One region of the Terribacillus sp. FSL K6-0262 genome, then DNA from elsewhere that is predicted to be linked to it. Evidence: a T-box and tRNA genes for the amino acid it is inferred to sense, from the RefSeq annotation. Region 1 holds a T-box; the other holds one or more tRNA genes.
What was found. The T-box of region 1 lies ahead of MHI54_RS15085 (valine--tRNA ligase). A T-box ahead of a tRNA ligase gene usually reads a tRNA of that ligase, here a tRNA-Val.

Region 1 (14,745 bases):
ATTGACTGATATCAAGGAGCCGGGACGCATGGCAGACCTGATCACTTCTCATTTGTCCTTGCGGCTCGATGATAAGCAGGAGATCCTGGAGATGCAGGATGTCAAGGAACGGCTGCGCCATATCATCATGATCATCACGAACGAGCGGGAAGTGCTTGATCTGGAAAAGAAAATCGGCCAGCGTGTCAAACAATCGGTCGAGAAGACGCAGAAGGAATATTATTTGCGTGAGCAGATGAAGGCGATCCAGAAGGAGCTTGGCGACCGTGACGGCAAGTCCGGTGAAATCGAACAGCTCCGGGCAGATATCGAAGCATCCGATATGACGGATCACATGAAGCAAGTTGCAGAAAAAGAATTGCAGCGCTATGAACGAGTTCCGCAAAGCTCGGCAGAAAGCTCTGTCATCCGCAACTACTTGGAGTGGCTGATTGCCCTGCCGTGGAAGAAGCAAACCGAGGATAATCTGGATATCCCCCATGCTGAAGCAACCTTGAATGAGGATCATTATGGCTTGGATAAGGTGAAGGAAAGGATCCTGGAATACTTGGCCGTCCAGAAGCTGACCAATTCGCTGAAAGGTCCGATTCTTTGTTTGGCTGGACCTCCCGGGGTCGGGAAGACATCATTGGCGACAAGCATTGCCAGAGCCATCAACCGTAAATTTGTCCGCATCTCATTGGGCGGTGTCCGGGATGAAGCCGAAATCCGCGGTCATCGGCGCACTTACGTCGGGGCCATGCCTGGACGGATCATGCAGGGCATGAGACGTGCCGGGACGACGAACCCGATCTTCCTGCTGGACGAAATCGATAAGATGTCCAATGATTTCCGCGGCGATCCGTCTTCTGCGATGCTCGAAGTGCTTGATCCGGAACAAAACAGTACGTTCAGCGATCATTTCATTGAAGAGGATTACGACCTTTCCAATGTGATGTTCATTGCGACGGCAAATAACCTGGCATCGATTCCGGGACCTTTGCTTGACCGGATGGAAATCATCAGCATAGCTGGATACACCGAGGTGGAGAAGCTCCACATTGCCAAGGAACATCTATTGCCGAAGCAAATCAAAGAGAATGGATTGAAAAAAAGCAATATCGTCATGAAGGATGAGGCACTCGAGCATATCGTCCGCCGTTATACAAGGGAAGCCGGTGTACGTGGATTGGAGCGGCAGCTGGCGGCAGTTTGCCGTAAGGTCGCACGGATCATCGTATCCGAAGATAAAAAGCGGGTCACTGTATCTGCGAAGAAAGTGGAAGAATTGCTTGGACGCCCGCGCTTCCGTTATGGTTTAATGGAAGAGGAGAATCAAGTTGGCGCAGCGACAGGTCTTGCTTATACGACTGCCGGCGGGGATACTTTATCCATTGAAGTTTCTTTATCCCCGGGTAAAGGAAAACTGACGCTCACTGGGAAACTTGGCGATGTGATGAAAGAATCTGCTCAAGCAGCATTCAGCTATATCCGCTCTAATGCGGAGGAGCTTGGTGTGGATCCGGCGTTTCATGAACAGTACGATATCCATATCCATGTACCAGAAGGGGCAACACCGAAGGACGGACCTTCAGCTGGTATTACGATAGCTACCGCTTTGACTAGTGCATTGACGGGCAGACCGGTACGGAAGGAAGTCGGGATGACCGGTGAAATCACGCTTCGCGGACGTGTGCTGCCGATCGGCGGCTTAAAGGAGAAATCCTTAAGTGCCCATCGAGCTGGAATTTCAACGATACTTTTCCCAGCTGATAATGATCGGGATCTGGAGGATATACCGGACACAATCAAGCAAGACATGACGTTTATCAAAGTCAGCCATCTTGATGAAGTATTAAAATACGCATTGGTGGAAGATAAACATGAAAGTAACTGAAGCAGAAATAGTGATCAGCGCTGTATCGAAAAAGCAATATCCGGAAACACATATGCCGGAGATTGCTTTGGCGGGGCGCTCGAATGTAGGGAAATCATCATTCATCAATAAGATGATCAATCGCAAGAATTTGGTCCGCACATCCCAAAAGCCAGGAAAGACGCAGACATTGAACTTTTATAAAATCAATGACCGCTTTCATTTCGTGGATGTGCCGGGCTATGGCTATGCAAAGGTTTCCAAGAAGGAACGGAATGCATGGGGTAAAATGCTGGAGGAGTATTTCACGGAACGTGAGAATCTGAAGGCGGTTGTCCTGCTCGTTGATATCCGTCATGAACCGACGAAGGATGACGTGACCATGTATGACTTCCTGAAGCATTATGAGCTTCCGGTTGTCGTTGTGGCAACCAAATTGGACAAGATCCCAAAAGGGAAACGGGTCCAGCATATCAAGCGTGCTGCTGATAAGCTGCAGCTTGAACAAGATGATATCATCCTTCCATTTTCTTCGGAAACAGGTGAAGGAAAAGAAGAAGCATGGGGAGTATTAAAACAATTCCTATGAAAAATAACCGTACAAGCGCAAGCTTGTACGGTTATTTTTTTCTGAAAAGCAGATAAGCACCTGCCAAGATAAGCAGAACAGGCCAAAAATCACTGATGATACCGGCTGTTCTGTCGAGCCAGCCGAACCAGGCAGGCTGTTTTGGCGCTGCAATGGCGAAGATACCAAGAGCCAGCAGCAATATAGCCCAAACGAAGCCTTTTTTTGTTTTTAATGCTGAGATGAATAAAGCAGCCCCGGCAAGCATCGGATAAACTCCCCAGCTATCGGTCCAAAAGCTGTAATGCTTCAGTCCATGGAAGTGCAGGCCAAGACCAAGTATGAAGTACCCAGCGAATAAGTTTTTATGATCTTTCGTAAGATAAGCATGCAATAGCAGTGCCGCACCGATGATGATCAATAATGTCGGCCAAGAATAAAAGTCGACAAACAAGGGAACACGTAACTGTCGCAGCAGGAAATAAGCACCGACACCTAGCAAGAGGAAGCCGGCAAATGCGTTTTTCTTCGACATAACATCTCTCCACATAATAATTATTATTAAATAAGATTAAATCGTTGATTATCATGACTATCTGTGTTAACTTGTTATATGTACTTATGAAATCATTCACAAACACACACTCTATCCTAACACAATTGTTTGCGATTCTGTTCACAAATTTGCATAGGACATTGATACCATAGTGTTATACTGGTATGAGCGAAAGGTTTTCAAGGGGGAAAAAGGGAATGTACATGTTAGTTGCAGGAATCAATCATCGCACAGCCCCGATTGAAATAAGAGAAAAACTAAGCTTCAAGGAAGAAGAGCTTGGCTTAGCGATGCAAGCACTCTCCAACCAGAAAAGCATGCTCGAGAATGTCATCATCTCGACATGCAACCGTACGGAGATTTATGCAGTGGTCGATCAAATGCATACTGGCCGCTATTATATAAAGAATTTCTTGTCCGAATGGTTCGGAATCGATAAAGACGAGATTGCATCTTATCTTACATTTCATGAGGATGAAAGAGCCATGGAGCATCTATTCCGTGTAGCAAGCGGATTGGATTCCATGGTTGTAGGGGAAACACAGATTCTTGGACAGCTGAAACGCTCGTTCCAAAAAGCGCAGGAGCTTCATACATCCGGAACGATTTATAATGAGCTGTTCAAGCAAGCTGTGACATTGGCTAAACGTGCGCATACAGAAACGGGAATCGGGGAAAATGCCGTTTCTGTAAGTTACGCAGCGGTGGAATTATCCAAGAAGATATTCGGGGATATTTCTTCCAAACGCATCGTCATCGTAGGCGCTGGTAAAATGGGGGAACTTGCAGCAAGAAATCTGCACGGTTCAGGCGTCAAAGATGTTACGGTGGTCAATCGCACGAAAGAAAAAGCTGAACAGCTGGCCGCTTTGTTCAATGGTACAGCAGCCGGATGGGATGAATTGGATACAGCTTTGCAAAATGCGGATATCGTCATCAGCTCCACAGGGGCTCCAGGATATGTGCTGGATAAGCAAATGCTGCAGCCGGTGCTGAAAGAACGGAAAGGTCAGCCTTTGTTCTTGGTCGATATTGCGGTACCGCGTGATATCAATCCGGATGTGGATGAATTGGACAGCACGTTCCTATATGACATCGATGATCTGCAGGATGTAGTCGATGCGAATTTGGCTGCCCGTCAGGAAGCAGTGGAGAAAATCGAAATCATGATCGAAGGCGGCATCGTCGATTTCAAAGTATGGCTGCAGACATTGGGTGTCGTGCCAGTCATCTCCGAGCTTCGCCGTAAAGCAGCCGCGATTCAAGCTGAAACGATGAAAAGCCTGGAACGCAAGCTGCCAGATCTTAGCGAACGTGATGTACGGGTGCTGAACAAGCATACGAAAAGTATCATCAATCAGCTGCTCAAACAGCCGATCATGCAGGCAAAAGAGCTTGCCGGCCGTGAAAACAGCGAAGAGCTCATCCGTCAATTCGCGGAGATTTTCGGAATCGACAAGACGGTCCTGGATAAACAAAATAATATTGTCAAACTGGAGCGCTCTGAATCCAAAGAGCTTCCGTCTGTACCAAGTGCTTCCACAACCAGATAAAAAGAAGGGCTTATAGATGCAGGTACCAGCTTATCTTTATGAAATCATTTTATTACTATATGCAGCCAGCATTTTTAGCTATTTCATCGATTTTATACAAAAGAATCGGAAGGCGAATGTTTTCGCCTTCCGTTTGCTTACATTGGTTTGGTTCTTCCAGAGCCTTTTTTTATTGCAGGAAATGATTGCGCATGCTGGACTGCCGGTCAAGGATGTCTATGAAGGGTTATACTTCTATGCTTGGGTCCTTGTATCGCTTTCTCTATTCATCAATCGCATCTACAAAGTCGATTTTCTCACCTTCTTCCTGAATGTGGTCGGCTTTTTTATGATGCTGTTATATATCGCAAGCTCAGCTTATGAGCGGGAATGGACGCAGACGATTCCATTCATGGATGAAGTGCTGATAGCACATGTGACACTGGCTATCGTGGCTTATGGATTCTTTACACTTTCCTTCGTCTTTTCTGGTATGTATTTGCTGCAATTCCAGCTGCTGAAGCGGAAAAAAGGGTATAGATGGTGGACGAGGCTTGGCGACTTGGGCAAGCTAGAGACATATACATTCATCTCCATTACGATCGGTACGCCTTTGCTGCTGCTATCCATCGTCATGGGGATCGTGTGGGCTTATACGACTGCGGCTGCCTTCTATTGGATTGATTGGAAGACAATCGGTTCGCTGACGGTATTGGCGGTATATGCAATCTATCTGTTCCTGCGTCTGGGAAGAGGGGTGAGAGGCAAAAGCTTGGCGTTCTACGCAATTGCTGCTTTCCTCATCTTGATCATCAATTTCTTCTTATTCAGCACGTACTCATCATTTCATTTCAATGGGTAAATCCCTAGTTTCTTAGGAGGTAGAGCAATGCGTAAAATTATCGTTGGTTCAAGAAAAAGCAATCTGGCGCTTACACAGACAAAATGGGTTATCGAGCAGCTGAAACGGGCTGGAGCGCCATATGATTTCGAAATCAAGAAAATAGAGACCAAGGGGGACAAAATCCTGGACGTCACCCTTTCAAAAGTTGGCGGAAAAGGGTTGTTCGTCAAGGAAATCGAGCAAGCTATGTATGACGAAGAAATCGATATGGCCGTACATAGTATGAAGGATATGCCATCAGAGCTTCCTGCTGGCTTGACGATTGCAAGTGTGCCGGTCAGGGAGGACTATCGGGATGCTTTGATCTCAAAAAATGGCATCCCGTTGAAGGAACTTCCCGAAGGAGCCGTTGTCGGGACGAGCAGTCTGCGCCGTGCAGCGCAGATACTCGCTGTCCGTCCTGATATCGAGATCAAACCGATTCGCGGAAATATCGACACCCGTCTGAAGAAACTGGAAAATGAAGATTTCGATGCGATCGTATTGGCTGCCGCTGGTTTGAAGCGTATGGGATGGGGCGATGATATCGTCACTGAATTCCTCGAAACAGATCTCTGCCTGCCAGCGATCGGACAAGGCGCTTTGGCAATCGAATGCCGCGATACCGACACGGAATTGGTGGAGCTTTTGACAAAGATCAATGATTCCTATACACAGCAGACAGTCGCTGCTGAACGGACATTCCTATATTTGATGAACGGCAGCTGCCAGGTACCGATTGCTGGCGTTGCCCATATGGAAGATGATGATGTCGTGCTGACGGCATTGATTGCTTCCGCTGACGGCAAACAAGTATTCAAGGAAGAAGTCCGCGGTGCTGATCCGCAGGAAGTCGGTAAACTTGCCGCGGAAAGAATGCAGCAGCAAGGTGCGCAAGAAATTGTCAATGAAGCGATCCGGGAGTCGGAATCCCAATGAGCCGGCTGCCGGCCGTGAAGGTGCTCGTAACGCGCCCGAAACAGCAGGCATTCCGCTTGGCAGAAAAGCTGGTTCAGGCAGGAGCTGAACCGATCATGGTTCCGCTCTTGAATTTTCAATCAAGATTTGATGATAAAAATGAGAAGCTCTGTCAGGAAGGCGAAAGATTCGATTGGCTTTTTTTCTCCAGTAAAAACGGAGTGGAGCATTTCCATGCATTGCTGCGCACCTATTCCAGCTTTGAGAAGTGGGGTCATTGCCGGATTGCAGCAGTCGGACAGAAGACAGCGGAAGCGATAACGAGACTTTTCGGCAGGGAAGTTGATTTGGTGCCGGATGCGTACACAGCGGATGCCCTGGCTGCTGCGTTTTCCGAAGCGCATGACCCTGCCAGCCGGATCCTGCTGATCCAGGGGAATTTATCACGTCCGGCATTGGCAAATGGATTGAAACAAAATGGCTTTGTATTTGAGAAAATGGTTGTCTATGATACGGTAGAGGAGAAAAGCAATCAAGAAATGCTTCTCGATGTCCTGAAACGGGAACAGCCGGAAGTGTTGACGTTTACGAGTCCATCGTCCATCGAGGTCTTCCTTGCTTTCATCGATGACGCTGAAATGGAACGGAACCAGCTTGATAAACTTTGTCTCGTCATCGGACCGACAACCGAGGAAGCTGCCAAGCGGCATGGTTTCCGTAATATCCTGCTGCCTGCTCAGTATACGGCAGAAGCAATGATTGATAGGTTAGTACATTTTTATGAACAAAGGACAGGTGAATGACAATGGCAGAATTCAAACGCCACCGCCGTTTGCGTACTTCAGCAAATATGCGGGCATTAGTAAGAGAAACAGAAGTGACAGTGGATGACTTGATTTATCCGGTTTTCGTTGTCGAGGGAGAAAATGTGCGCAATGAAGTTTCTTCCATGCCGGGTGTATTCCAGCTGTCTTTGGACAATTTGTCAGCTGAAATGAAGGAAGTAAGCGATTTGGGTATCAAATCCGTATTGTTCTTCGGTATTCCTGCTGAGAAGGATGAAGTCGGATCAGGTGCTTTCCATGATCACGGTATCGTACAGCGGGCAATCAGTCAGACAAAAGAGGAATTCCCTGAGCTTCTATTGATCGCAGATACTTGCCTCTGCGAATATACATCCCACGGTCATTGCGGTATCGTGCATGACGGAATAATCGATAATGATGAATCACTGGGCTATTTGGTAGACACTGCAGTGAGCCAGGCGAAAGCGGGAGCGGATATCATCGCCCCTTCCAATATGATGGACGGCTATGTGCAAGCAATCCGCAAAGGACTGGATGAAGCCGGTTTTACCAATATTCCGATTATGGCTTATTCTGTCAAATACGCGTCTGCCTTCTATGGTCCATTCCGCGAAGCGGCGGATGGCGCGCCGCAGTTCGGTGACCGCAAAACGTATCAGATGGATCCTTCCAACAGAAGGGAAGCCCTCCGCGAAGCGACATCCGATATCGAAGAGGATGCCGACTTCCTTATCGTGAAGCCAGCGCTTGCTTACTTGGATATCATCCGTGATGTCCGGAATCAATTCAACGCACCGATCGTTGCTTACAACGTCAGCGGGGAATACAGCATGGTGAAGGCTGCTGCTTTGAACGGCTGGATCGATGAGAAAGCGATCGTCATGGAGAAAATGATCGGCATGAAACGTGCCGGTGCGGATTTAATCATGACTTACTTTGCCAAAGACGTGGCAAGATGGCTGAAGGAAGATAATTGACTAGGGAGGAATTCTGATGAAAAGCTTTGAAAAATCGATAGCAGCATTCGAAGAAGCGAAGCAGCATATGCCCGGCGGGGTTAACTCCCCTGTCCGTGCGTTCCGATCCGTAGGGATGGATCCGATTTTCATGGATAGCGGAAAAGGCTCCAAAATCACGGATATCGATGGCAATACGTACATCGACTATGTGTTGAGCTGGGGACCCCTTATCCTGGGACATGCCGATGATCGGGTCGTGGAAGGTCTGAAAAAGATCACCGAAAAAGGGACGAGCTTCGGAGCGCCGACTGTGATTGAAAACAAGATGGCGGCATTGGTGAAAGAGCGTATCCCATCCATGGATATCGTCCGCATGGTGAACTCCGGAACGGAGGCGACCATGAGTGCGCTTCGTCTGGCGCGAGGCTATACCGGCCGCGATAAAATCCTGAAATTCGTCGGCAGCTATCACGGCCATGGGGACTCCCTTTTGATCAAGGCTGGTTCCGGGGTTGCAACACTTGGATTGCCGGATAGCCCTGGGGTACCGGAAACAATTGCACGTAATACGATCACGGTTCCGTATAATGACCTGGAAAGCGTGAAATATGCATTTGAACAGTTCGGTGATGATATAGCGGCTGTCATTGCAGAGCCGGTGTGCGGTAATATGGGCGTTGTTCCTCCTCAGCCAGGATTCCTTGAAGGACTCCGCGACATTACCAAACAGCATGGCACACTGCTGATTTTTGATGAAGTAATGACAGGATTCCGTGTCGGTTATCATTCTGCGCAAGGCCATTTCGGCGTGGAGCCCGATTTGACTTGCCTTGGCAAGATCATCGGCGGCGGACTTCCTGTCGGTGCTTATGGCGGCCGCAAGGAGATCATGGAACGTGTTGCTCCAGCAGGTGATATTTATCAAGCTGGTACGCTTTCTGGAAATCCGCTTGCGATGACAGCCGGCTATGAGACTCTGACAGCAATGGATAAGGCGGCATATGAACGTATCAATGCCCATGCCGACCGCCTTGCAGAAGGCTACAAAGCAGCTGCGGAGGAATTCGGTATCCCATTGCAAGTGAACCGCGCCGGTTCCATGGTTGGCGTCTTCTTTACGGATACGCCTGTCATTAACTTCGAGACGGCCCAAACATCCAATCTGGATCATTTCTCCATGTATTATCGGGAAATGATCGAAGCAGGCATCTTCCTGCCTCCTTCCCAATTCGAGGGACTATTCCTGTCGGCTGCCCATACGGATGAGGATATTGAAACGACAATCGAAGCAGCAAGACAAGCATTCAAAAAAATTGCAGCATCCTGACTGATGAGTCCAAGCTAACGCTTGGGCTTTTTTTCATGGGGACAAGAGGATTTTCCTTACATATGTGACTTGGCGTCCGCATAGGTTTTAATGATTAGGAACGCTTAAATCTTGGAAGGAGGATTCCACTTGTCTACGAATGAGACAACACCATTTATGTTTGATATACAAGAATCGCTCAGTTTCCGTGCCGACGCACAGCTGCAGGATTTGATCGGAATCGCATTGGAGCCGGATATCAGTATCCAGGAGTTTGAGCAAGAAATTTCTGTCCGAGGTGTGATCGAACTTACCGGGGAATACCATCCTGTTCAGGATGTCGTCGAAGGTACTGCCGTAGCAGTAAGTCCGGGGACGAGGGAGTTGGAGAAAGTCGAGAAGCTGGAGGGAGGGACAAATACATTTTATCATCGATTCCCTGTCGAGATTTCTGTTCCGAAATATCGGATCAAGCAGCTGAAAGATGTGTATGTAGCAATTGACAATTTTGATTATGATATTCCCGGCAGCAATGTGCTTGAATTGCAGGCAACTGTGGCAATCTACGGCGTACAGGAAGAGAGAAGGCAAGTAAGACCGGATTTGCCGGAACAGCCATTTTACCCGGATGCGGCCTTCCAGCAAGCAGAACCAGCACAATCCTATACAGAGGAGATTGCGGACCGGATCGAAGCGGAATCCCAAGAAGATCATCAAAGCAATCAGCAAGGCTATCAATTTTTCAAAGAGGAACAGGAGCAGGCGGAATCATTTGCAGATCCGGGTGATGCTCAACAAACCGGAGCTTATCAGTTCTCTCAAGAGGAATATGCAAAATCCGAAGAGATAGAAGCAGATTCGGAGGAAGCAGCTGAGGAAAATCGTGACAATGAGGCGTTGAAGGAGCAAGCTTATCAGTTTGTGCCTGAATATACAGAGCCGGCAGAAGACGAAGCTGCTGGTGAAGCACGGGAAGAGCAAGCGAACGAAGGAAATCAGATGATGGAAACAGATTATCAGTTGTCCGAGGAATATACTGAAGCAGAAGAAGGACTGGTTTATAAAGAAGGGCAGGACGAACAGGAGGAAGTCCCAGCCTCACCTAGAGTGAATATTCAATCGGAGAAGGCATCTGCTGATGCGGGTTATGAAGCAGAGGAGCTGCAGGACGAGACGCTTGACCCTGAGGCGGAATGGAATCAAGAGGAATTGTTTGTACTTCCTGATGAATTGGAGGATGCCTATCAAGCGGCCGACTTCCGTCAAGCGAACGATGAAGATGTCCAATACCTGGATCGGGAGCTGCCGCATGAAGAGCCGGCTGTCTCCCCTGACTTCACTTTCACCTATCAGGCAAAGCAAGCAGACGAAGCGCCGCGGGAGTCTGAGCAGGTCGATTTTGAGACTCCGCCGCTTTTGACACCTGAAGAGGATGATAGATGGAAATATAAAGAGACGAAGACATTCAGTGAATTCTTCGGCAGTAAGTCGGCGGAACCGACAGAGGTGCCGCAGGCTGATTTGACCACTGATGAAATGGATGAGGAAGACGCATATGAAGAGCAGGCACTCCCAGTGAACCAGGAGCTTCAGCCCGAGGATCTCGAAGTGTCGGAAGTGGCAGAGGAAGCAGAAGAGGCAGCGGAACGGAAGGACAGCGGCAATTTCCTAGTCAATATGTTCGGGACCAGGGAAGAGACATTTACAAAGGTCCGTGTCTGTATCGTCCAGGAGCGGGATACATTGGAAAAGATTGCGACGCGATATGATGTGCCGGTGAGCTCGATTGCCAGCTCCAATAATTTGGAGGAGGAGACAGTATCGGAGGGCCAGCTGCTGGTCATACCGCAGCGGCGGCAGAAGAAGAACTGATCAATATAATGAACGGGGTGTGCTAGATGGAAAATATCGACCGAATACTAGCTGCCTATGGCATCACGCCAGCCTCGGTTCACACCATTACCAGTCGCCTGTCTAAAGTGCAAACGCACCAGGCGGCTTTTGCTTTAAAAAGGTCATCCCTCCATCCGGAGCGGCTCGACCGCTGGCTGATGGTCGTCCAAGGCAAGCATAATTTCTACCGTGAAGGAGTTCCGCCGGTCTATCAGACATTGCAGGAGAACTTCTATGTAGTGGATGAAGGGGAAGTGTATTATTTGATGCCATGGCTTGAACGGCATCGTACAGATGAACCGGATCATCCTTATGAAATGCTGTTCTCCACACTCGGAAAAATCCATGCCTCCTCCAGCAAACGCTATCCAATCGATTATGAGGCTTATGCTTTGGCCATCCGAAAGCAAAAAGAAAAGCTCCAGCAGGACAGGGAGGAGCTTTTGGGCTTGGTGGAGCGGTTTGAATCCCAAACGTATATGGGCGTCGTGCCGCTGCTTGTCTGCACCCATTATAAGGATTTGGAGCATGTGTCCGCCATGCTGGATAAATGGTATGACCATTATGATGCGGATCTGAAGGAAGACCCCGAGATGGAGCACAGTGTGCTGCACGGTAATTTACGCCCTTCCCATGTGCAGGAGGGCAGTACGCTGCACTTACTTAATTGGGAAAAAACCAAGCTTGGCAATCCCAGCTTGGATCTTGCGGCCTATTATAAAGAAGAATGGCGTTTTGCCGACAGCAATGTGACGAGTCCGCCTTATTATCTGCACTCATATGAGGAATATCGGCAAATGAAGAAAAATGAAGAGAGCCTGCTCATGCTGCATCTGCTGCACCCGGGACGGTATTTGAAGCAAATCAGGCAGTATGTAAATGCACCGCAAAAGGCGAATACTCCTGCTGTCGTACAGGAATTGACCCAGACACATAGGCAGCTGACACAGGCCCTCCAAGTGCAATCCTATTTCCAGGATTTACGGAATCAGGAAAACCAAGAAGATGAAGAAGCTTGATCAGAATGATTTAGCCTGGAAGCTGAAGTAAAGAGCGATCAATCCCCCGAGCAATAAAATATCCAATATCGACGGGAACAGCAATGTACGGATGAACTGGAAGATGATCAGCGGGACCATCGCCTTTTCGGTGACATTGATCCAATACCGGAGAAAGCCAGGCATGTTGTTGCGGTTGATTTTACTCATTTTCATCCCTCCTGTAGAAAGTATATGAATGGGAAAAGCTAGGCGTTTACCCTTTTTTGAAAAAAATATGCGACTGCATTGACTTTTTTACGGTAAAGTGGATACAATAAGCTATACATGATATAAATGCTTTGACAGGGAAGAGTATAGTGTAAGGATCCATACTAGAGAGGGAAGCAATTGGTGGAAGTTTCCCGGAAACCTGCAGTAGAATGTCGCCCTGTATGCAGCGACCCTGAACACGGATGTCAGTAGGGGAAGCCGGTGAAGAGCCGTTATCTCCCTCGAGTGTGCGACACAGCTGTCTTGTGTTGGCAAATGAAGGTGGTACCACGGAAACTGACCCTTTTCGTCCTTTTGGATGAGAAGGGTTTTTATATGTCACCAAAAGCATTGAAGGAGGAACCAGGCATGACAACAGACAAATCACAAGAAACCAACTCCCTGCCGTCCAAATACGATCCTGCCAGCATCGAATCGGGCCGCTATCAGTTCTGGCTCGACGGCAAATATTTCGAGGCCACCGGAGATGAAAGCAAACAGCCATACTCCATCGTGATCCCGCCGCCGAACGTAACCGGAAAACTTCACCTCGGTCACGCTTGGGATACGACATTGCAGGATATCATCACCCGCATGAAGAGGATGCAAGGCTACGATGTGCTTTGGCTCCCGGGTATGGACCATGCCGGCATTGCGACACAGGCGAAAGTGGATGCCAAACTTCGTGAACAAGGCATCAGCCGTTATGATTTAGGGCGTGAAGGCTTCCTGGAGAAGAGCTGGGAATGGAAAGAAGAATATGCGAGCTTCATCCGCAAGCAATGGTCCAAGCTGGGACTTGGCCTTGATTATTCGCGTGAGCGTTTCACACTGGATGAGGGCCTTTCCGAGGCGGTGAAAGAAGTATTCGTCACGCTGTATGAAAAAGGCTTGCTGTACCGCGGCGAATATATCATCAACTGGGATCCAGTCGCCAAAACGGCGCTATCCGATATCGAGGTCATCCACAAAGATGTGCAAGGTCATTTCTACCATATGCGCTATCCTTTGGCAGATGGAACTGGACATATCGAGATTGCGACGACACGTCCGGAAACATTCCTTGGCGATACGGCAGTAGCTGTACACCCGGATGACGAGCGCTACCAGCACTTGATCGGCAAAACCGTCATCCTGCCGGAAGTAAACCGCGAGATCCCGATCGTGGCTGATGAGTATGTAGACATGGAATTCGGTTCCGGTGCGGTGAAAATCACCCCTGCCCATGATCCGAATGACTTTGAGGTAGGCAATCGCCATGATCTTGAGCGTATCCTTGTCATGCATGAGGATGGCACAATGAACGAAAATGCCGGTAAATATAATGGCTTGGATCGTTTCGAGGCGCGCAAGCAAATTGTCAAAGATCTGCAGGAGCAAGGTATCCTGTTCAAAATCGAAGAACATATGCACAGCGTCGGACATTCCGAACGAAGCGGTGCTGTAGTGGAACCATATCTATCCACGCAGTGGTTCGTAAACATGGAACCATTAGCCAAGCAAGCATTGGAATTGCAGGCTGGGGAAGACAAAATCAGCTTCGTGCCAGAGCGATTCGAAAGGACCTACACGTATTGGATGGAAAACATCCGTGACTGGTGTATTTCCCGTCAGCTCTGGTGGGGACATCGTATCCCGGCTTGGTACCATAAAGAAACAGGCGAGGTATACGTAGGCAAGGAAGCGCCGGCAGACATCGAGAACTGGGAACAAGATCAGGATGTACTGGATACATGGTTCTCATCCGCCCTATGGCCGTTCTCGACAATGGATTGGCCAAACACGGACGCAGCCGATTTCAAACGCTACTTCCCGACCGATGTACTTGTGACAGGCTATGATATCATCGCCTTCTGGGTAAGCCGGATGATCTTCCAATCCAAGGAATTCACTGGCAAGCGCCCATTCAAGGATGTATTGATCCATGGCCTTGTGCGGGATGGAGAAGGCCGTAAGATGAGTAAATCCCTTGGGAACGGTGTCGATCCGATGGATGTCATCGAGAAATATGGTGCCGACTCCTTGCGTTACTTCCTATCGACTGGCTCATCACCGGGTCAGGATTTGCGCTTCCAATGGGAAAAAGTTGAATCGACATGGAACTTTGCCAATAAGATATGGAATGCTTCCCGCTTCGCCTTGATGAACATGGAAGGCTTGAAATACGAAGACATCGATCTGTCCAAAGAGAAGAGTCTGGCCGATAAATGGATCCTTAC
Region 2 (14,745 bases), 1.4 Mb from region 1:
GTAAGACTGGGATAACTCCGGGAAACCGGGGCTAATACCGGATAGTATTTCCTTTCTCCTGATCGGAAATGGAAAGACGGTTTCGGCTGTCACTTACAGATGGGCCCGCGGTGCATTAGCTAGTTGGTGGGGTAACGGCCCACCAAGGCGACGATGCATAGCCGACCTGAGAGGGTGATCGGCCACACTGGGACTGAGACACGGCCCAGACTCCTACGGGAGGCAGCAGTAGGGAATCTTCCGCAATGGACGAAAGTCTGACGGAGCAACGCCGCGTGAGCGATGAAGGCCTTCGGGTCGTAAAGCTCTGTTGTCAGGGAAGAACAAGTACAAGAGTAACTGCTTGTACCTTGACGGTACCTGACCAGAAAGCCCCGGCTAACTACGTGCCAGCAGCCGCGGTAATACGTAGGGGGCAAGCGTTGTCCGGAATTATTGGGCGTAAAGGGCGCGTAGGCGGTTTCTTAAGTCTGATGTGAAAGCCCACAGCTTAACTGTGGAGGGTCATTGGAAACTGGGGAACTTGAGTGCAGAAGAGGAGAGTGGAATTCCACGTGTAGCGGTGAAATGCGTAGATATGTGGAGGAACACCAGTGGCGAAGGCGACTCTCTGGTCTGTAACTGACGCTGAGGCGCGAAAGCGTGGGGAGCAAACAGGATTAGATACCCTGGTAGTCCACGCCGTAAACGATGAGTGCTAGGTGTTAGGGGGTTTCCGCCCCTTAGTGCTGAAGTTAACGCATTAAGCACTCCGCCTGGGGAGTACGGCCGCAAGGCTGAAACTCAAAAGAATTGACGGGGGCCCGCACAAGCGGTGGAGCATGTGGTTTAATTCGAAGCAACGCGAAGAACCTTACCAGGTCTTGACATCCGCTGACAACCTTGGAGACAAGGCGTTCCCTTCGGGGACAGCGTGACAGGTGGTGCATGGTTGTCGTCAGCTCGTGTCGTGAGATGTTGGGTTAAGTCCCGCAACGAGCGCAACCCTTGATTCTAGTTGCCAGCATTCAGTTGGGCACTCTAGAGTGACTGCCGGTGACAAACCGGAGGAAGGTGGGGATGACGTCAAATCATCATGCCCCTTATGACCTGGGCTACACACGTGCTACAATGGATGGTACAAAGGGCAGCGAAGCCGCGAGGCTAAGCAAATCCCATAAAACCATTCTCAGTTCGGATTGCAGGCTGCAACTCGCCTGCATGAAGCCGGAATCGCTAGTAATCGCGGATCAGCATGCCGCGGTGAATACGTTCCCGGGCCTTGTACACACCGCCCGTCACACCACGAGAGTTGGTAACACCCGAAGTCGGTGAGGTAACCTTTTGGAGCCAGCCGCCGAAGGTGGGATCAATGATTGGGGTGAAGTCGTAACAAGGTAGCCGTATCGGAAGGTGCGGCTGGATCACCTCCTTTCTAAGGATAATTGGAAAAGGTGAAGCGACTGTTCAAAAGCGTACGGATAGATCAGATCGGTTACAGACTCCGGGTTTTGGAGTCAGGAAACGAGATGAACTATACGCTAGCTTTTAGGAGCTGAACCTGGACATTGGAACTACTACTTCGTAGTAGACACGTAATTGGGTTGTTTGTTCAGTTTTGAGAGATCAATCTCTCTTGTGAACCTTGAAAACTAGATAAGAAACAACATGCCAGAACATCAAACTTTAAAGCAAGACAATATATATTGTCGCGATTTAATGCATCATGCGTTATTAGTTAAGTGAAGAAGGGCGCACGGTGGATGCCTTGGCACTAGGAGCCGATGAAGGACGGGACTAACACCGATATGCTTCGGGGAGCTGTAAGTAAGCTTTGATCCGGAGATTTCCGAATGGGGGAACCCGCTATCCGTTATTGGATAGTACGCATTACTGAATACATAGGTGATGCGAGGCAGACCCGGGGAACTGAAACATCTCATTACCCGGAGGAAGAGAAAGCAAATGCGATTTCCCAAGTAGCGGCGAGCGAAACGGAATCAGCCCAAACCAGAAGGCTTGCCTTCTGGGGTTGTAGGACACTCCTTTGGAGTTACAAAGAAACCATGTAGACGAAGCGGCTTGGAATGGCCCGCCATAGAAGGTAAGAGCCCTGTACTTGAAATGTGGTTTCCTCCGGAGTGTATCCTGAGTACGGCGGAACACGTGAAATTCCGTCGGAATCCGGGAGGACCATCTCCCAAGGCTAAATACTCCCTAGTGACCGATAGTGAACCAGTACCGTGAGGGAAAGGTGAAAAGCACCCCGGAAGGGGAGTGAAATAGAACCTGAAACCGTGTGCCTACAAGTAGTCGAAGCCCGTTAATGGGTGACGGCGTACCTTTTGTAGAATGGACCGGCGAGTTACGATCCCCTGCAAGGTTAAGTTGAAAAGACGGAGCCGCAGCGAAAGCGAGTCTGAATAGGGCGACATAGTAGGTGGTCGTAGACCCGAAACCGTGTGATCTACCCATGTCCAGGGTGAAGGTCAGGTAACACTGACTGGAGGCCCGAACCCACGCACGTTGAAAAGTGCGGGGATGAGGTGTGGGTAGGGGTGAAATGCCAATCGAACACGGAGATAGCTGGTTCTCTCCGAAATAGCTTTAGGGCTAGCCTCAAAGGATGATGGTTGGAGGTAGAGCACTGATTGGACTAGGGGCCCTCATCGGGTTACCGAATTCAGTCAAACTCCGAATGCCAATCAATCTACTTTGGGAGTCAGACCATGGGTGATAAGGTTCATGGTCGAAAGGGAAACAGCCCAGACCGCCAGCTAAGGTCCCAAAGTGTGTGTTAAGTGGAAAAGGATGTGGCGTTGCTTAGACAACCAGGATGTTGGCTTAGAAGCAGCCATCATTGAAAGAGTGCGTAATAGCTCACTGGTCGAGTGACGCTGCGCCGAAAATATACCGGGGCTAAACACACCACCGAAGCTGCGGATTGACATCTACGATGTCAGTGGTAGGAGAGCGTTCTAAGGGCTGTGAAGGTCGATCGTGAGGACGGCTGGAGCGCTTAGAAGTGAGAATGCCGGTATGAGTAGCGAAAAAAGAGTGAGAATCTCTTTCATCGAAAGCCCAAGGTTTCCTGAGGAAGGCTCGTCCGCTCAGGGTTAGTCGGGGCCTAAGCCGAGGCCGAAAGGCGTAGGCGATGGATAACAGGTTGATATTCCTGTACCACCTAAATCCGCTTGAACGATGGGGGGACGTAGGAGGATAGGGAAAGCGCGCTGCTGGTCATGCGCGTCCAAGCCGTGAGGAAGTTGAGCAGGCAAATCCACTCAACATGATTCCAGGCGGTTATGGGGAGGGAAATTTAGTACCGAAGTTCCTGATTTCACACTGCCAAGAAAAGCCTCTAGTGAGGAAATAGGTGCCCGTACCGCAAACCGACACAGGTAGGCACGGTGAGTAACCGAAGATGATCGGGAGAACTCTCGTTAAGGAACTCGGCAAAATGACCCCGTAACTTCGGGAGAAGGGGTGCTTCTTTTTAGGAGAAGCCGCAGTGAAAAGGCCCAAGCGACTGTTTAGCAAAAACACAGGTCTCTGCAAAGCCGTAAGGCGAAGTATAGGGGCTGACACCTGCCCGGTGCTGGAAGGTTAAGGGGAATGGTTAGGGACTTCGTCCCGAAGCTGTGAACCGAAGCCCCAGTAAACGGCGGCCGTAACTATAACGGTCCTAAGGTAGCGAAATTCCTTGTCGGGTAAGTTCCGACCCGCACGAAAGGTGCAACGACTTGGGCACTGTCTCAACGAGAGACCCGGTGAAATTATACTATGCGTGAAGATGCGCATTACCCGCGACAGGACGGAAAGACCCCGTGGAGCTTTACTGTAGCCTGATATGGAATGTTGGTACAGCTTGTACAGGATAGGTGGGAGCCTTGGAAACCGGAGCGCCAGCTTCGGCGGAGGCATCCGTGGGATACCACCCTGGCTGTATTGACATTCTAACCCAGAACCGTCATCCGGTTCGGAGACAGTGTCAGGTGGGCAGTTTGACTGGGGCGGTCGCCTCCCAAAGAGTAACGGAGGCGCCCAAAGGTTCCCTCAGAATGGTTGGAAATCATTCGTAGCGTGCAAAGGCAGAAGGGAGCTTGACTGCGAGACCTACAAGTCGAGCAGGGACGAAAGTCGGGCTTAGTGATCCGGCGGTGCCGTATGGAAGGGCCGTCGCTCAACGGATAAAAGCTACCCCGGGGATAACAGGCTTATCTCCCCCAAGAGTCCACATCGACGGGGAGGTTTGGCACCTCGATGTCGGCTCATCGCATCCTGGGGCTGTAGTCGGTCCCAAGGGTTGGGCTGTTCGCCCATTAAAGCGGTACGCGAGCTGGGTTCAGAACGTCGTGAGACAGTTCGGTCCCTATCCGTCGTGGGCGTTGGAAGTTTGAGAGGAGCTGTCCTTAGTACGAGAGGACCGGGATGGACGCACCGCTGGTGCACCAGTTGTTCCGCCAGGAGCACAGCTGGGTAGCTACGTGCGGAAGGGATAAGTGCTGAAAGCATCTAAGCATGAAGCCCCCCTCAAGATGAGACTTCCCATCATTTTAAATGAGTAAGATCCCTCAGAGACGATGAGGTAGATAGGTTCGAGGTGGAAGCGTGGTGACACGTGCAGCTGACGAATACTAATCGATCGAGGACTTAACTAAAAAACGAAAAGCTCCAAAGGCCATAGTTTCTGGCCTTTAGAGCTGGATCTAGCCGCAGCGCCAGATCCCTTAGTAAGTCAACGCCAAAGACCAAGCACTCCAGTGCTTGGCACGCATGAGATGTACAGCATGAATGTTTCTTATCTAGTTTTGAAGGTTTACTTCAAAAAAAGTGTTGCTTTTTCTTTGAGAAAATGCTACAATATATCTTGTCCTTAAGAAAAGGACAAACATTGATTATCTGATCTGGTGGTAATAGCGAAGAGGTCACACCTGTTCCCATGCCGAACACAGCAGTTAAGCTCTTCAGCGCCGATGGTAGTTGGGTTCGCCCTGCGAGAGTAGGACGCTGCCAGGCAGATACATAATCCGGAGGATTAGCTCAGCTGGGAGAGCATCTGCCTTACAAGCAGAGGGTCGGCGGTTCGAGCCCGTCATCCTCCACCATTTAGCCGGTCTAGCTCAATTGGTAGAGCAACTGACTTGTAATCAGTAGGTTGGGGGTTCAAGTCCTCTGGCCGGCACCATTTTAGAGCCATTAGCTCAGTTGGTAGAGCATCTGACTTTTAATCAGAGGGTCGAAGGTTCGAGTCCTTCATGGCTCACCATTTCAATTTTAATACTGTGCGTATTTAATCTATGCGGGTGTGGCGGAATTGGCAGACGCGCTAGACTTAGGATCTAGTGTCTTTATGACGTGGGGGTTCAAGTCCCTTCACCCGCACCATTTAGATTAAACGCGGAAGTAGTTCAGTGGTAGAACATCACCTTGCCAAGGTGGGGGTCGCGGGTTCGAATCCCGTCTTCCGCTCCATAACTACTAAATTAACTAATTCAGCTTGCCGGGGTGGCGGAATTGGCAGACGCACAGGACTTAAAATCCTGCGGAGGGTACCTCCGTGCCGGTTCGAGTCCGGCCCTCGGCACTTTAAATATGCGCCCGTAGCTCAATTGGATAGAGCGTTTGACTACGGATCAAAAGGTTAGGGGTTCGACTCCTCTCGGGCGCGCCATTACGGGAAGTAGCTCAGCTTGGTAGAGCACTTGGTTTGGGACCAAGGGGTCGCAGGTTCAAATCCTGTCTTCCCGACCACTTTCAATATACAATGGGGCCTTAGCTCAGCTGGGAGAGCGCCTGCTTTGCACGCAGGAGGTCAGCGGTTCGATCCCGCTAGGCTCCACCATTGATCTTTGAAAACTGAACAAAACAACCAATTACGAACTAAACGACATGATCGTAAGATCAACGTCAGCTCTGACGAGCAATGCATCAACACTTTCATGGAGAGTTTGATCTTGGCTCAGGACGAACGCTGGCGGCGTGCCTAATACATGCAAGTCGAGCGCAGGAAACCAGATGACCCCTTCGGGGTGATTCTGGTGGAATGAGCGGCGGACGGGTGAGTAACACGTGGGCAACCTGCCTGTAAGACTGGGATAACTCCGGGAAACCGGGGCTAATACCGGATAGTATTTCCTTTCTCCTGATCGGAAATGGAAAGACGGTTTCGGCTGTCACTTACAGATGGGCCCGCGGTGCATTAGCTAGTTGGCGGGGTAACGGCCCACCAAGGCGACGATGCATAGCCGACCTGAGAGGGTGATCGGCCACACTGGGACTGAGACACGGCCCAGACTCCTACGGGAGGCAGCAGTAGGGAATCTTCCGCAATGGACGAAAGTCTGACGGAGCAACGCCGCGTGAGCGATGAAGGCCTTCGGGTCGTAAAGCTCTGTTGTCAGGGAAGAACAAGTACAAGAGTAACTGCTTGTACCTTGACGGTACCTGACCAGAAAGCCCCGGCTAACTACGTGCCAGCAGCCGCGGTAATACGTAGGGGGCAAGCGTTGTCCGGAATTATTGGGCGTAAAGGGCGCGTAGGCGGTTTCTTAAGTCTGATGTGAAAGCCCACAGCTTAACTGTGGAGGGTCATTGGAAACTGGGGAACTTGAGTGCAGAAGAGGAGAGTGGAATTCCACGTGTAGCGGTGAAATGCGTAGATATGTGGAGGAACACCAGTGGCGAAGGCGACTCTCTGGTCTGTAACTGACGCTGAGGCGCGAAAGCGTGGGGAGCAAACAGGATTAGATACCCTGGTAGTCCACGCCGTAAACGATGAGTGCTAGGTGTTAGGGGGTTTCCGCCCCTTAGTGCTGAAGTTAACGCATTAAGCACTCCGCCTGGGGAGTACGGCCGCAAGGCTGAAACTCAAAAGAATTGACGGGGGCCCGCACAAGCGGTGGAGCATGTGGTTTAATTCGAAGCAACGCGAAGAACCTTACCAGGTCTTGACATCCGCTGACAACCTTGGAGACAAGGCGTTCCCTTCGGGGACAGCGTGACAGGTGGTGCATGGTTGTCGTCAGCTCGTGTCGTGAGATGTTGGGTTAAGTCCCGCAACGAGCGCAACCCTTGATTCTAGTTGCCAGCATTCAGTTGGGCACTCTAGAGTGACTGCCGGTGACAAACCGGAGGAAGGTGGGGATGACGTCAAATCATCATGCCCCTTATGACCTGGGCTACACACGTGCTACAATGGATGGTACAAAGGGCAGCGAAGCCGCGAGGCTAAGCAAATCCCATAAAACCATTCTCAGTTCGGATTGCAGGCTGCAACTCGCCTGCATGAAGCCGGAATCGCTAGTAATCGCGGATCAGCATGCCGCGGTGAATACGTTCCCGGGCCTTGTACACACCGCCCGTCACACCACGAGAGTTGGTAACACCCGAAGTCGGTGAGGTAACCTTTTGGAGCCAGCCGCCGAAGGTGGGATCAATGATTGGGGTGAAGTCGTAACAAGGTAGCCGTATCGGAAGGTGCGGCTGGATCACCTCCTTTCTAAGGATAATTGGAAAAGGTGAAGCGACTGTTCAAAAGCGTACGGATAGATCAGATCGGTTACAGACTCCGGGTTTTGGAGTCAGGAAACGAGATGAACTATACGCTAGCTTTTAGGAGCTGAACCTGGACATTGGAACTACTACTTCGTAGTAGACACGTAATTGGGTTGTTTGTTCAGTTTTGAGAGATCAATCTCTCTTGTGAACCTTGAAAACTAGATAAGAAACAACATGCCAGAACATCAAACTTTAAAGCAAGACAATATATATTGTCGCGATTTAATGCATCATGCGTTATTAGTTAAGTGAAGAAGGGCGCACGGTGGATGCCTTGGCACTAGGAGCCGATGAAGGACGGGACTAACACCGATATGCTTCGGGGAGCTGTAAGTAAGCTTTGATCCGGAGATTTCCGAATGGGGGAACCCGCTATCCGTTATTGGATAGTACGCATTACTGAATACATAGGTGATGCGAGGCAGACCCGGGGAACTGAAACATCTCATTACCCGGAGGAAGAGAAAGCAAATGCGATTTCCCAAGTAGCGGCGAGCGAAACGGAATCAGCCCAAACCAGAAGGCTTGCCTTCTGGGGTTGTAGGACACTCCTTTGGAGTTACAAAGAAACCATGTAGACGAAGCGGCTTGGAATGGCCCGCCATAGAAGGTAAGAGCCCTGTACTTGAAATGTGGTTTCCTCCGGAGTGTATCCTGAGTACGGCGGAACACGTGAAATTCCGTCGGAATCCGGGAGGACCATCTCCCAAGGCTAAATACTCCCTAGTGACCGATAGTGAACCAGTACCGTGAGGGAAAGGTGAAAAGCACCCCGGAAGGGGAGTGAAATAGAACCTGAAACCGTGTGCCTACAAGTAGTCGAAGCCCGTTAATGGGTGACGGCGTACCTTTTGTAGAATGGACCGGCGAGTTACGATCCCCTGCAAGGTTAAGTTGAAAAGACGGAGCCGCAGCGAAAGCGAGTCTGAATAGGGCGACATAGTAGGTGGTCGTAGACCCGAAACCGTGTGATCTACCCATGTCCAGGGTGAAGGTCAGGTAACACTGACTGGAGGCCCGAACCCACGCACGTTGAAAAGTGCGGGGATGAGGTGTGGGTAGGGGTGAAATGCCAATCGAACACGGAGATAGCTGGTTCTCTCCGAAATAGCTTTAGGGCTAGCCTCAAAGGATGATGGTTGGAGGTAGAGCACTGATTGGACTAGGGGCCCTCATCGGGTTACCGAATTCAGTCAAACTCCGAATGCCAATCAATCTACTTTGGGAGTCAGACCATGGGTGATAAGGTTCATGGTCGAAAGGGAAACAGCCCAGACCGCCAGCTAAGGTCCCAAAGTGTGTGTTAAGTGGAAAAGGATGTGGCGTTGCTTAGACAACCAGGATGTTGGCTTAGAAGCAGCCATCATTGAAAGAGTGCGTAATAGCTCACTGGTCGAGTGACGCTGCGCCGAAAATATACCGGGGCTAAACACACCACCGAAGCTGCGGATTGACATCTACGATGTCAGTGGTAGGAGAGCGTTCTAAGGGCTGTGAAGGTCGATCGTGAGGACGGCTGGAGCGCTTAGAAGTGAGAATGCCGGTATGAGTAGCGAAAAAAGAGTGAGAATCTCTTTCATCGAAAGCCCAAGGTTTCCTGAGGAAGGCTCGTCCGCTCAGGGTTAGTCGGGGCCTAAGCCGAGGCCGAAAGGCGTAGGCGATGGATAACAGGTTGATATTCCTGTACCACCTAAATCCGCTTGAACGATGGGGGGACGTAGGAGGATAGGGAAAGCGCGCTGCTGGTCATGCGCGTCCAAGCCGTGAGGAAGTTGAGCAGGCAAATCCACTCAACATGATTCCAGGCGGTTATGGGGAGGGAAATTTAGTACCGAAGTTCCTGATTTCACACTGCCAAGAAAAGCCTCTAGTGAGGAAATAGGTGCCCGTACCGCAAACCGACACAGGTAGGCACGGTGAGTAACCGAAGATGATCGGGAGAACTCTCGTTAAGGAACTCGGCAAAATGACCCCGTAACTTCGGGAGAAGGGGTGCTTCTTTTTAGGAGAAGCCGCAGTGAAAAGGCCCAAGCGACTGTTTAGCAAAAACACAGGTCTCTGCAAAGCCGTAAGGCGAAGTATAGGGGCTGACACCTGCCCGGTGCTGGAAGGTTAAGGGGAATGGTTAGGGACTTCGTCCCGAAGCTGTGAACCGAAGCCCCAGTAAACGGCGGCCGTAACTATAACGGTCCTAAGGTAGCGAAATTCCTTGTCGGGTAAGTTCCGACCCGCACGAAAGGTGCAACGACTTGGGCACTGTCTCAACGAGAGACCCGGTGAAATTATACTATGCGTGAAGATGCGCATTACCCGCGACAGGACGGAAAGACCCCGTGGAGCTTTACTGTAGCCTGATATGGAATGTTGGTACAGCTTGTACAGGATAGGTGGGAGCCTTGGAAACCGGAGCGCCAGCTTCGGCGGAGGCATCCGTGGGATACCACCCTGGCTGTATTGACATTCTAACCCAGAACCGTCATCCGGTTCGGAGACAGTGTCAGGTGGGCAGTTTGACTGGGGCGGTCGCCTCCCAAAGAGTAACGGAGGCGCCCAAAGGTTCCCTCAGAATGGTTGGAAATCATTCGTAGCGTGCAAAGGCAGAAGGGAGCTTGACTGCGAGACCTACAAGTCGAGCAGGGACGAAAGTCGGGCTTAGTGATCCGGCGGTGCCGTATGGAAGGGCCGTCGCTCAACGGATAAAAGCTACCCCGGGGATAACAGGCTTATCTCCCCCAAGAGTCCACATCGACGGGGAGGTTTGGCACCTCGATGTCGGCTCATCGCATCCTGGGGCTGTAGTCGGTCCCAAGGGTTGGGCTGTTCGCCCATTAAAGCGGTACGCGAGCTGGGTTCAGAACGTCGTGAGACAGTTCGGTCCCTATCCGTCGTGGGCGTTGGAAGTTTGAGAGGAGCTGTCCTTAGTACGAGAGGACCGGGATGGACGCACCGCTGGTGCACCAGTTGTTCCGCCAGGAGCACAGCTGGGTAGCTACGTGCGGAAGGGATAAGTGCTGAAAGCATCTAAGCATGAAGCCCCCCTCAAGATGAGACTTCCCATCATTTTAAATGAGTAAGATCCCTCAGAGACGATGAGGTAGATAGGTTCGAGGTGGAAGCGTGGTGACACGTGCAGCTGACGAATACTAATCGATCGAGGACTTAACTAAAAAACGAAAAGCGGAAAAGGCCGTTTAGAAACGTAGGAATAAGCGAGAAAGCCCGTAGTGGAGTGTACTTCTTCACGAAGGGATTTATCGCTTAGGCCATAGTTTCTGGCCTTTGGAGCTGGATCTAGCCGCAGCGCCAGATCCCTTAGTAAGTCAACGCCAAAGACCAAGCACTCCGGTGCTTGGCACGCATGAGATGTACAGCAAGGATGTTTCTTATCTAGTTTTGAGGGTTCATTCCATATGAATTCTTGCATTGTCTGGTGGTAATAGCGAAGAGGTCACACCTGTTCCCATGCCGAACACAGCAGTTAAGCTCTTCAGCGCCGATGGTAGTTGGGTTCGCCCTGCGAGAGTAGGACGCTGCCAGGCAAGATGAAATCTCCTGATAAGTTAATCATAACTTATCAGGAGATTTTTTATGTTTTGCTTTATACTTCTGTCGATTAGGGAATGTAAATATTTCACTTCATATTGAGACGAGAATATTCATATACTGCTAAGAGAAAGAAGGGAAGCATGGATGGAGCAATACTATAACGATCAATTTTTAACGGTAATGATTAAAATAATAATTGCGATATTCCTTTCAGGTGCTATCGGGATGGAGCGTGGGATGGGTAATCATCACGCTGGTTTAAGGACTCACATCCTTGTAGGCGTGGGATCTTGTCTTATGATGATTTTATCTTTATATGGCTTTACGGAATTCAGCGAAGAGCATGACTATGTGCAATTCGATCCTGCACGTATACCTTCTTATGTCATCAGCGGGATCGGGTTCCTGGGAGCGGGGACGATCCTGGTCAATGGAACTACTGTCCGGGGTCTCACGACAGCCGCATCTGTCTGGACCGTAGCAGGCCTCGGTCTTGTGATAGGGGCAGGAATGTATATGGAGGCTGTATTCACAACCATCATCATTCTATCCATCCTCATATTCCTGAATAATTTCGAGAAACTGTTTTTGTCCAGTAAAAAGCAGAAAGCATACCTTCTCGATATTGAACTGGGCAGGGAAGATAGTGTGGCTCCCATCATGGAAATACTCGAGCGCCATCATCTGGCATTGACAAACATGAAAATGAAAAAGTATCACCATGATAGCAGGATGCTGCATGTTGAGTTGGAAACACGTCAGGCTATAAATGAAATGGAGCTCTTCGAGGAACTGACTGATCTAACCAATATCAAATCGGTCAGTACGGTGAAAAGTTAAAACCCTTTTTAAGGGTTTTTTTCTGTTTTTGGGGGCTATGCTAAAGAAGAAGTGCTTTGCATTCCTCCTGCAAAATGTATATAATATAGTCAAAGATAGTCAAAGTCAAAAGAAGGGAGGAAACTTGTGTGAGTAATAATATATCTGACATAATCGAGGCATATCTTAAGCAGATCCTTCAGTCAACGGATACGCAGGAAGTGGAGATAAAGCGAAGCGAAGTAGCCAATCGTTTTCAGTGCGTGCCCTCCCAAATCAACTACGTCATCAAAACGAGATTCACCGTCGAAAAGGGATATCTGGTTGAAAGCAAGCGTGGCGGCGGCGGTTATATTCGTATAATTCGGGTAAAGCATCATACGGAAGCAAGTTTGATAGACGACGTGATCGAAATGGTGCAGCCGCGAGTTTCACAGCAGACTGCCAATAACGTGATCGAACGCCTGGCAGAAGAGAATATCCTGACAGAACGGGAAGCGAAAATCATGCTTAGGGCAACCAGCCGAGATACACTAGCCTTCCCTCTTCCGCTTCGCGATGAGGTCAGGTCACGTATCCTGGTTTCAATGCTGACTGCTATCAAGTACTAGTCAGATAAGGAGGCATCAAGATGGAATGTCAAGAATGTCATATAAGGCCAGCTACATTACATTTGACGAATGTCGTCAATGGGCAGAAGACGGAAATGCATGTATGCGAGCAATGCGCCAAGGAAAACGGATATGTCTCCTACGGCCAAGAAGGGTATTCCCTGCATAACTTATTATCTGGTCTATTCCATATGAATCCATCGACTGTCCAAGGACATAAACACTTCTCTCAAGCACCGGCAGCACTTGCTTGTCCGAAGTGCGGACTCACATATCATGAGTTTACCCGCTTGGGGAAATTCGGTTGTGCATCCTGTTATGAAACATTCGAGGATAATCTGAACCCTATCTTCCGTCGGGTACACAGCGGCAATACCAAACACGAAGGCAAGATACCAAAGAGGATGGGCAGCGGTATCGAAAAGAAACGAAAAATCGCTGCATATCGGGAATCCATGCAGCAATATATTCAAGCGGAGGAATTTGAAAAAGCAGCGGAGCTCCGCGATAAGATACGTTCTTTGGAGCAGGATGGCCGGGAAGAGGGTGAGAGCTAATGTCACTTGAGAATTTCATGAGTGATGCAATCAGCCCGTGGATGAAAGAAAATGGACCGGATTGCGATATAGTCATGAGCAGCCGTATTCGGTTAGCCAGGAACTTTGAGAATCGAACTTTCCCCTTAATTGCCAAGGCAGAGGATTTGGACGATGTACTTAATTTCTTCCAAGACAGCTATCAGGATGCCGCATTCCAGGATCGCGGAAAGATGCAATTCATCCGGATTGCCGATTTATCACCGATCGAGAAAAAAGTATTTGTCGAGAAACATTTGATCAGCCCTCATTTGGCAGAACACGCAGAGGAAGCAGGAGTTTTGCTAAGCGAAAGCGAACAAGTCTCTATCATGGTAAATGAGGAGGATCACCTGCGGATCCAGCTTTATTTGCCAGGCTTCCAGCTGCAAAAGGCACTGCAGGAGGCATTTGAAGTGGATGATTGGCTTGAACAGAAGATAACATATGCTTTCGATGAGGAAAGGGGTTATCTGACTACCTGTCCGACGAATGTAGGGACGGGGCTCCGGGCTTCTGTGATGATGCATCTGCCTGCTTTGACCATGACGCATCAGATGAACCGGCTGACACCGGCAATCAACCAGCTCGGACTTGTCGTTCGCGGCATTTACGGAGAAGGCAGTGAGGCTCAGGGCAATATCTATCAGATATCCAACCAGATCACCCTGGGAAAATCCGAACAGGATATTGTCGAGGATCTGGAAAGCGTAGTCAGCCAGTTGATCGAGCAGGAAAGGCAAGCTCGGCATACGCTGACAGAGGAGCTGAGCATCCAGCTGGAGGATCGGATCTTCCGTTCTTATGGTACGTTGCGGTACAGCCGTATCATTGAATCCAAGGAAGCTGCAACCTGTTTATCCGATGTTAGGTTAGGCATCGATCTTGGGTATATAGAAGATATGCCTCAATCTATACTTAATGAATTAATGGTATTGATACAGCCGGGCTTCCTTCAGCATTATGCGAGAAGGAGCCTATCTGGCAGAGAACGAGATGTATTACGTGCCTCCCTTATCAGGGAGCGGATGCATTTGGAAAATAACTGACTGATCGAGGAGGAATTCCTATGATGTTTGGACGCTTCACGGAAAGAGCGCAAAAGGTCCTTGCACTTGCCCAAGAAGAGGCAGTGCGGCTTGGACATAATAATATTGGAACAGAACACATTCTATTGGGCCTGGTGAGCGAAGGCGAAGGAATCGCTGCCAAAGCTCTGACGACACTGGGATTGGAAACAGAACGCATTCAGGAAGAGGTCGAGCAGCTGATCGGGCGCGGCCAGAAAATCACTGGTACACCTTATTACACACCGCGCGCGAAGAAAGTGATCGAGCTTTCCTTGGACGAAGCGAGAAAGCTTGGTCATTCTTACGTGGGTACTGAGCATATCCTTCTCGGATTGATTCGCGAAGGAGAAGGTGTTGCGGCACGTGTGCTGAATAATCTCGGTGTCAGCTTGAACAAAGCGCGTCAGCAAGTGCTTCAGCTTCTTGGCAGTAATGAGTCCTCTGCAGGGAAACAGCGCGGCAGTCAGTCTGCCAGGGCAAATACGCCGACGCTTGACTCCTTGGCGCGCGATCTTACGGCCATTGCCAAAGAAGGCAATATCGATCCGGTCATCGGCCGTGAAAAAGAGATCGAGCGTGTCATTC

Region 2: it encodes a tRNA-Val, which carries the amino acid that the T-box ahead of MHI54_RS15085 (valine--tRNA ligase) is inferred to sense. The anticodon was not compared.

What each region holds. Positions count from the first base shown of each region.
Region 1 covers NZ_CP150277.1:2,941,043-2,955,787, forward strand. The annotation lists gene lon (endopeptidase La) at 1-1,876, shown strand, start outside; gene yihA (ribosome biogenesis GTP-binding protein YihA/YsxC) at 1,863-2,444, shown strand; gene MHI54_RS15035 (DUF5668 domain-containing protein) at 2,476-2,958, opposite strand; gene hemA (glutamyl-tRNA reductase) at 3,177-4,532, shown strand; gene ccsA (cytochrome c biogenesis protein CcsA) at 4,549-5,373, shown strand; gene hemC (hydroxymethylbilane synthase) at 5,401-6,333, shown strand; gene MHI54_RS15055 (uroporphyrinogen-III synthase) at 6,330-7,115, shown strand; gene hemB (porphobilinogen synthase) at 7,112-8,095, shown strand; gene hemL (glutamate-1-semialdehyde 2,1-aminomutase) at 8,112-9,404, shown strand; gene MHI54_RS15070 (LysM peptidoglycan-binding domain-containing protein) at 9,534-11,255, shown strand; gene MHI54_RS15075 (hypothetical protein) at 11,282-12,295, shown strand; gene MHI54_RS15080 (hypothetical protein) at 12,296-12,484, opposite strand; T-box leader at 12,607-12,844, shown strand; gene MHI54_RS15085 (valine--tRNA ligase) at 12,896-14,745, shown strand, end outside.
Region 2 covers NZ_CP150277.1:1,566,138-1,580,882, reverse strand. The annotation lists rRNA gene MHI54_RS08275 (16S ribosomal RNA) at 1-1,414, shown strand, start outside; rRNA gene MHI54_RS08270 (23S ribosomal RNA) at 1,716-4,640, shown strand; rRNA gene rrf (5S ribosomal RNA) at 4,886-4,998, shown strand; tRNA gene MHI54_RS08260 (tRNA-Val) at 5,012-5,087, shown strand; tRNA gene MHI54_RS08255 (tRNA-Thr) at 5,092-5,167, shown strand; tRNA gene MHI54_RS08250 (tRNA-Lys) at 5,173-5,248, shown strand; tRNA gene MHI54_RS08245 (tRNA-Leu) at 5,282-5,367, shown strand; tRNA gene MHI54_RS08240 (tRNA-Gly) at 5,380-5,454, shown strand; tRNA gene MHI54_RS08235 (tRNA-Leu) at 5,482-5,566, shown strand; tRNA gene MHI54_RS08230 (tRNA-Arg) at 5,577-5,653, shown strand; tRNA gene MHI54_RS08225 (tRNA-Pro) at 5,657-5,733, shown strand; tRNA gene MHI54_RS08220 (tRNA-Ala) at 5,749-5,824, shown strand; rRNA gene MHI54_RS08215 (16S ribosomal RNA) at 5,919-7,480, shown strand; rRNA gene MHI54_RS08210 (23S ribosomal RNA) at 7,782-10,706, shown strand; rRNA gene rrf (5S ribosomal RNA) at 10,966-11,078, shown strand; gene MHI54_RS08200 (MgtC/SapB family protein) at 11,230-11,925, shown strand; gene MHI54_RS08195 (CtsR family transcriptional regulator) at 12,054-12,515, shown strand; gene MHI54_RS08190 (UvrB/UvrC motif-containing protein) at 12,536-13,072, shown strand; gene MHI54_RS08185 (protein arginine kinase) at 13,072-14,139, shown strand; gene clpC (ATP-dependent protease ATP-binding subunit ClpC) at 14,160-14,745, shown strand, end outside.